DNA from 2 places in the Streptomyces sp. NPDC058469 genome. Region 1 is predicted to be linked to the other one. Evidence: riboswitches for the same ligand, from Rfam matches in the RefSeq annotation. Region 1 holds a riboswitch; the other holds the start of a gene.

Evidence for each region. Region 1 has a riboswitch for cyclic di-AMP ahead of ACFWP5_RS40915 (peptidoglycan DD-metalloendopeptidase family protein). Riboswitches for the same ligand answer to the same signal wherever they lie in the genome.
Region 2: it holds a riboswitch for cyclic di-AMP, as region 1 does, so the genes downstream of both, ACFWP5_RS26320 (M23 family metallopeptidase) here and ACFWP5_RS40915 (peptidoglycan DD-metalloendopeptidase family protein) in region 1, are expected to answer to the same signal.

What each region holds. Positions count from the first base shown of each region.
Region 1 covers NZ_JBHXME010000147.1:17,360-20,954, forward strand. The annotation lists gene ACFWP5_RS40910 (SGNH/GDSL hydrolase family protein) at 1-580, opposite strand, end outside; gene ACFWP5_RS40915 (peptidoglycan DD-metalloendopeptidase family protein) at 824-1,786, opposite strand; cyclic di-AMP (ydaO/yuaA leader) riboswitch at 1,791-1,953, opposite strand; gene ACFWP5_RS40920 (alpha-galactosidase) at 2,258-3,595, opposite strand, start outside.
Region 2 covers NZ_JBHXME010000066.1:12,165-15,759, forward strand. The annotation lists gene ACFWP5_RS26315 (aldo/keto reductase) at 1-939, opposite strand, end outside; gene ACFWP5_RS26320 (M23 family metallopeptidase) at 983-1,993, opposite strand; cyclic di-AMP (ydaO/yuaA leader) riboswitch at 2,005-2,161, opposite strand; gene ACFWP5_RS26325 (PP2C family protein-serine/threonine phosphatase) at 2,409-3,566, opposite strand.

The DNA of each region.
Region 1 (3,595 bases):
CCTCGACGCCGAGGACCTGGCCGGCGCGGAGCGCCACGCGCGTGTGCCCCTCGGGAGAGAGGTGGAGCCGGTCGCCGTCCCAGGCCCGCCGGTCCTGGACCGTCTTGAGGGACCACAGGTCGAGCACCGGGCAGCCGTAGCGGTCGGCGATGGCCCGCACATGTCCGTTGTAGGTGGCGATCTTGCCGCGCAGATGCTTGAGCACGGGCACGCCGCGGGTGTCGAAGCCGGTCGTCACCATGACGGTGCCGACTGCGGCGGTGAGGTCGGCGACCGCGCGTTCGAAGCGCTCGGCGACCTCGTCGGGGTCGGTGCCCGGACGGATGATGTCGTTGCCGCCCGCGGCCAGGGAGACCAGGTCGGGCCCGATCTCCTTGGCCCTGGTGAGCTGGTCGGCCACGATCTGGTCGAGCAGTTTCCCGCGCACGGCCAGGTTGGTGTACTCGAAGTCGCCCTCGGGCCGCCGGTCCGCGAGCAGTACCGCGAACCGGTCGGCCCAGCCGACCATCGCCCCGTCGGGCCCGGGGTCGCCGACGCCCTCGGTGAAGCTGTCCCCCACCGCCACGTACGACCCGATCACTGATCTGTTGCCACTCTTCGAATCGTTAGCCACGGCAACCATAATTCACCCTGGAGTGTGACCTACGCGATCGTAATATGGGGTTGACGGACGGTGAGATAAGCCACTTGTAAAGAGTTGTCCAAAGTCGGAATAACTCCCTGACCAGGGGCGTTGGCGCCGGAACTGCCATATACCGAAGGCCGGACCCGGGGATCAGGGTCCGGCCTTCGGTGACATGGGGCAGGCGTCGGGAGCCAGCTGTCAGCCGACGGTGACGCCGTGCGAGCGGAGGTAGGCGACCGGGTCCACGTCCGAGCCGTAGTACGGCGTGGTCCGGATCTCGAAGTGCAGGTGCGGGCCGGTCACGTTGCCGGTCGCGCCGGAGAGGCCTATCTGCTGACCCTCGGTCACGGTCTGGCCGGCCGAGACGGACAGCTGCGACATGTGGGCGTACTGCGAGTACTCGCCGTCCGCGTGCCGGATCACGACCTCGTTGCCGTAGGCGCCGTCGTAGGCCGCCGAGACGACCGTGCCCGCGGCGATCGCCTTGATGGTCGTACCGGTCGGCACGACGAAGTCGACACCGGTGTGGTAGCCGCTGGACCACATGCTGCCCGCGACGCGATAGCCGGTGCCGATGGTGGCGCCGGTCACGGGGAGGGCGTAACCCGTGGAGGTGCTGGTGCTGTCATCGCTCTGCGTGGCCGAGGTGCTCTTCGACGCGGAAGACGAGGAAGAGGAAGAGGAAGACGACGAGGAGGACGAAGAAGACGAAGAACCGGAGGACTTGGACGACTTCGTCGTGTCCGTCCCGCTCGACCCGCCCGTCGAGGCCTTCTCACCGAGGGAGAGCTTCAGGCCCGCGTGGATCAGCGACGGATCGCCGCCGATGGCCTCGCGGTTGTCCTGGTAGATCTTCTTCCAACCGCCGGTGACGTCCTGCTCCTCGGCGATCTTCGCGAGCCAGTCGCCCGACCGTACCGAATACGTCTTTACGCCCGACGCCTTCGAGACGGTCTTCGCAGTGGCCTTCTCCGTGACCGTCTTCTCGGTCGTCGGAACGGACTGAACTGCCTTTTCCGGAGCGGAAGTCGTGGTCGCGGCATGGGCGCCGGTGGCCCCCATGAGCGGAAGGGCGAGCGCGGCGCCGCCCGTTCCGGCTACGGCCATCGAGCGGGTGAAGCGCTGGGACTTCGGGCGGCGGTGCTTACCCTTCGCGGGCATGACGAATTCCTCTCCGGCGCCTGCGGGGTGAGCTGTCGGGTGCGGGCTGGAGATGCCCGGCCGCGCGCTGGTCGCGGCTTAACCCCAAGCCCGTTCCGGAGACCGGAACAGGCGTCTTACCTGTGGGTCCCCCGCTCCTGCCGCATACGGGTGGGTGTGTGCGGAGTCCGGTCGGCGGCAGGATTGGGCGTCCGTCCGGATTGGTGGCGAACGTAAGCGAGGAAGACGCAAAGGGACAAGCAGGAGGTTCCACGGATTTGCGTTTCTTGTGATCCCCTGTGGGAATTCACAGTCACCCTCCGTGAATTCCCCCGGCACTCAACCCCTCAATTCCCCCGTAAAAGCACGTCAATTACGTGAACATGACGAACGACGCACGGTCACGAATATGACGCTGCTCACGTACGCAACTCTCAGGTTCCTTTCTTCCAGAGCGAGTTGGAACTAAGGCTGCAATTGGGGACAGAAGGCTCAGATGCGGCGCAGACGGAGAACCGTCGCATCAAGGTCACCGCGCAGGCCAGTCCGCAGCCCATGGTGCAACAGGACGGCACCCCGGTGGACTTCGCCCGTTTCGAGGCATTCGTACGACGCTGTCGGGTCGAGTCCGCGCAGTCGGAGCGCCGGTACGGGCTCGCCGTAGTGCTGCGCCTGGAGCAGGGCGAGGACGACGGTCTCGTCGCCGCGTACGTACTGCACGGCGCTGAGTCCGCCCCGCGGCGGGCGCAGCCGGTGGAGGTCGCCGTGCTGGACGAGCGGCCGGATCTCCTTGTAGAGGTCCACCCACTGCCGGGCCTCGGCGAGTTCCTCCTCGGTCCACTCCGAGAGGTCGCCGCCGACGCCGAGCACCCCGGCCATGGCGCTCACGAACCGGAAACGCAGGCTGCTGACCCGGCCGTTGAGCTGGGTGTTCGGGCTGTCGGTGACCCAGGCGGCCATCACGCGCGCGGGGTGGATCTGGCTGAAGCCGTGCTGGATGGCGAGCCGGTCGAGCGGGTCGGTGTTGTCCGAGGTCCACACCTGGTCCGTGCGGCTCATGATGCCGAGGTCGATCCGCCCGCCGCCGCCGGAGCAGGACTCGAAGGCCACACCCGGGTGGGCCGCCCGCAACCGGTCGAACAGGGCGTACAACGCGCGCACATGGTCCACCCAGAGGCGCTGTGGATAGGCGTCACCGGGCCACCCGGCGTCCGTGAAGCAGCGGTTGAAGTCCCACTTCACGTAGTCGATCGGGGCGCTGGAGAGAAGCCCGTCGAGCTGCTCCCAGAGGTACTCCTGGACGTCCTCGCGAGCCAGGTTCAGCACGAGCTGATTGCGGAACTCCGTCCGCTTTCGCCCCTCCTGGTACTGCACCCAGTCCGGGTGCGCGCGGTACAGGTCGCTGTCCGCGTTGACCATCTCGGGCTCGACCCAGATGCCGAACTGCATGCCCAGCGCGTGCACACGGTCGGCGAGCGGCTTGAGGCCGGCGGGAAAGCGGTCCGGGTTGGGGGTCCAGTCACCGAGCCCGGCACGGTCGCTGGTGCGCTTCCCGAACCAGCCGTCGTCGACCACGAACAGCTCGACCCCGGCCGCCGCCGCGCGCTGCGCGAGCACCTCCTGCTGCTCTTCGGAGATGTCGAACTGGGTGGCCTCCCAGGAGTTGTAGAGCACCGGCCGGTCCTGGTCCGCGTCCGGGATGACGTACGTCCGCTGGTACGTGTGCCAGGTGCGGCTGGCGCCGCCGAAGCCGGCGTCGCTCCACAGGCCGGCGAAGACGGGGGTCGTGAAGGACTCCCCCGCTTCGAGGAGCAGCAGCCCGGAGTCGTC
Region 2 (3,595 bases), on a different contig from region 1:
CGACGCCTGTGTGAGGCGGGCGATCTCCGTGTCCGTCAGCGTCAGTTCGGCCACGCCGAGCAGTGCGGGCAGTTGCTCGACCGTGCGGGCGGAGGCGATCGGGGCCGCGACCGTGGGCTGGGCGGCGAGCCAGGCCAGGGCCACCGTGGCGACCGGGGCGTCGTGGGCCTGCGCGACCTCGTCGAGGGCGGTGAGGACCTGTTGCCCGCGCTCGGTGTTCAGGTGCTTCGCGGCGCCCTCGGCACGCGGGCTGTCGACCGTCGTACCGGGGCGGTACTTGCCGGTGAGGAAGCCGGAGGCCAGCGCGAAGTACGGGACCGCGGACAGGCCTGCCTTCGCGGCGAGCTCGCTCAGCTCGCCCTCGTATGTGCCGCGCGAGACCAGGTTGTAGTGGGGCTGGAGGGCGACATAGCGCGCCAGGCCCTCGCGCTCGGAGAAGTCGAGGGACGCCCGGAGGCGCTCCGGGGTGATGTTGGAGGCGGCGATGTGCCGCACCTTGCCCGCCTTCACCAGCTCGTCCAGCGCGCCGATGATCTCCTCGACCGGCACCTCGACCTTGTCGAAGTGGGTGTAGTAGAGGTCGATGTGGTCGGTGTCCAAGCGGCGCAGGGAAGCGTCGGCGGCGGCCTTGATGTTGGCGGCGCTCAGGCCCGGGAAGTCGGGGTGCTGGCTGACCTTGGTGGCGATGACGACGTCGGAGCGGTTGCCTCGGGCCTTGACCCACTTGCCGATGATGGTCTCGGACTCGCCGCCGTGGTTGCCCGGCGCGAACGCCGAGTACGAGTCGGCGGTGTCGACGAAGTTGCCGCCCGCGGCCGTGTACGCGTCGAGGACGGCGAAGGAGGCCGCCTCGTCGGCGGTCCAGCCGAAGACGTTGCCGCCGAGGGAGAGCGGGAAGACCTCGAGGTCGGACCGGCCCAGCTTGCGAAGAGAAGTCATGACCCTCTTCAACAGCCGGACCGGAACCGGATATTCCAGACGCTCAGGGGTTGAGGCCCTTGCTGCGCAGCCAGGGCGCCGGGTCGCTCGCGGTGGCGGCGCCGTTGATGTGCACCTCCAGGTGGAGGTGCGGCCCGGTCACGTTGCCGGTGGCGCCCACGCGGCCGATGACGTCGCCGGTGGCGACCTTCTGCCCGACGCTGACGTTGATCGAGGACTGGTGGCAGAACCACAGCTCGGTGCCGTCGTCGAGGGTGATGATCGTGCGGTAGCCGTACGACCCGGCCCAGCCCGCCTCGGTGACCGTGCCGCTGTGCACGGCCTTGATCAGCGTGCCGGTGGGTGCGGCGAAGTCGAGCCCGGTGTGGTAGCCGGAGGACCACATCGATCCGGCCTGGCCGAAGGTGCCGGTGATCGTGTACGAGACGACCGGCAGCGTGTACTGCTTGGCGAGCGCGGCGAGCTTCGCGGCCTCGGCCTTCTTCTTGGCGGCGGCCTCCGCGGCCTTCTTCGCGTCGGCGGCCTTCTTCGCGGCGTCCTTCTCGGCCTTGGCGGCGGCGTCGTCGACCTGCTTGGCGACGGCGGCCTCGACGGCGGCCTTCGACTTGCCCTCGACCTGCACCTGCTGCGACTCGGCCTGCGCCATGATCCGGTTGCGCAGCAGCTCGCCCGCGTCCGAGGCGCCCTTGGCGGTCTCGGTGGTGGTCACGCCGACGCTGCTGAGCGCGGTCGCGGAACCCTTGGGGGTACTACTGGACGAGTCGTCCAGCAGATGACCCACCGAGGGCAGGTCGGGCAGGGAGATGGAGACCGGCGGCTTGCCGGTGTTGGCGCTGGCCATACCGCCCGCGCTGACGGCGGCTATGACACCGACGCCCAGGACGGTGGAGCTGCGGGCGAATCCTCCGCCACCACGCTGCTTGGCGACACGGTGCTTGCCGCGGTTGGGAGGAACGGACTCCGCGCTGGGATTCCACTCCTCCCAGGGGCCCTCGTCGGGGCGGAAACCGCCGTAGACGACAGGGGCTTCTGGGGCAGCCTGGTTGGACGCCACGTGGGCGTGCTCCTTTCCTTCCTTCTCGCCTACCGGGTTAGCTGACGGGTTCGGAGCAGGAAGGTCTCCTACGCGCGTAAACCTGCCGTGTCGCCACGGCTGTCGACGAGCGATTCACCCCAAGTGGTGGTTCCCCGGTTCCCTCGCGGGATTCGGCGCGTGCGCACGGAGCTGTCTCTTGTGACGGCTGGGACGACCGCGCTGCGTTATCGAACGTTAATAGACACGGGCGCCCGTTTCCAAGCTGTTCGGCTTGATCATTAACCTTTCCTTGCTGGACGAACGGCCCACCACCGGCGAAAAACGGGCGAGTTGGCCAAGTCTCGGAATTTCCACAGGTACTGACGGCATGTCAGTTGTTATGCGGAGGGCTCTCACCCGGTCACCACCGGTGACAACCGCCGTAGTTGCCTGTCTACGGATGCCGTACGGCGATCATCGCCATGTCGTCCGTCATCCAGCCCCCGGAGTACCGGCGCACCTCCTTGGCGAGGATGCCGAGCAGCGCCTCGGGACTGCGGAAGGTCCGGCCGGCCAGCCGCGCCCCGGGGTCGTAGAAGACGCCGTGGGAGTCGCGCGCCTCGGACAGCCCGTCGGTGTGGACGAGGAGGGTGGCCCCGCCGGGGAACGCGAACTCCTCGGCGCGGTCGGGCCAGACCCCCAACTCGCCCATGCCCAGCGGCAGTGCGGGCTCCTGGACCTGCAACGTGCGCACGGTGCCGTCCTCGTGCAGGAGCAGCGGCGGCGGATGGCCCCGGTCGACGATCCGTACGACGCCGTCGCCGTGCGGGAGTTCGGCGAGGACGGCCGTGGTGAACCCCTCGAACGCGTCGAGCCCGTCGCGCCGGGTGCCCTCGCGTGCCAGCGCCCGCTCCAGCCGCTGGGCGACCGCCTCCAGGGTGGCCTCCTGCTCGGCGGCCTCCCGGAACGCCCCGATCACCACGGCCACGGCGGCGACCGCGCCCATGCCCTTGCCGCGCACGTCGCCGACGACCAGCCGTACGCCGTGCGGGGTGTCCTGCACCGCGTACAGGTCGCCGCCGATGAACGCGCCCTCCTGCGCCGCCTCGTACCGTGCGGCGATCTCGAACCCGCCGATCCGCTCGGCCGGTTCGGGCAGGACGGCGCGCTGGGCGGCCTCGGCGATCTCGCGCGCGGAGGCGAGCTGTTCGCTGCTGCGGCGGACCAGGAGGTTGATGAGGACGGCGAGCACGGCGACCGTCGCCACGGTGATCACCTCGGTGACCGCGTCGGTGTGGAAGACGATGCCGAGCCTGACGTGGATCGCGAGGACGACGGCGACGGAGACCAGGCCGGTGAGCACGGTGCCGCGCCGCGAGTAGAGCGGGGCGGCGACGAGCGGGGCGGCGGTGAAGAACGGGGCCGCGGTGAAGTCCTGCGGGGTGAAGTAGTCGTAGAACGCCCCGACGACCAGCAGCAGCGTCGGCAGCCGGCGGACAAAGGTGCGGGCGTAGGAGATCCGCCGTCCCTCGACGGGGCCGAGGCCCGGGTCGGGCACGGGATCGCCGGGCAGACGCCCGCCGGCTCGCACGTACGGACCCTCCGCCTCCACGGATCCAGTTTTTCCCGGTGGGGGGAGGG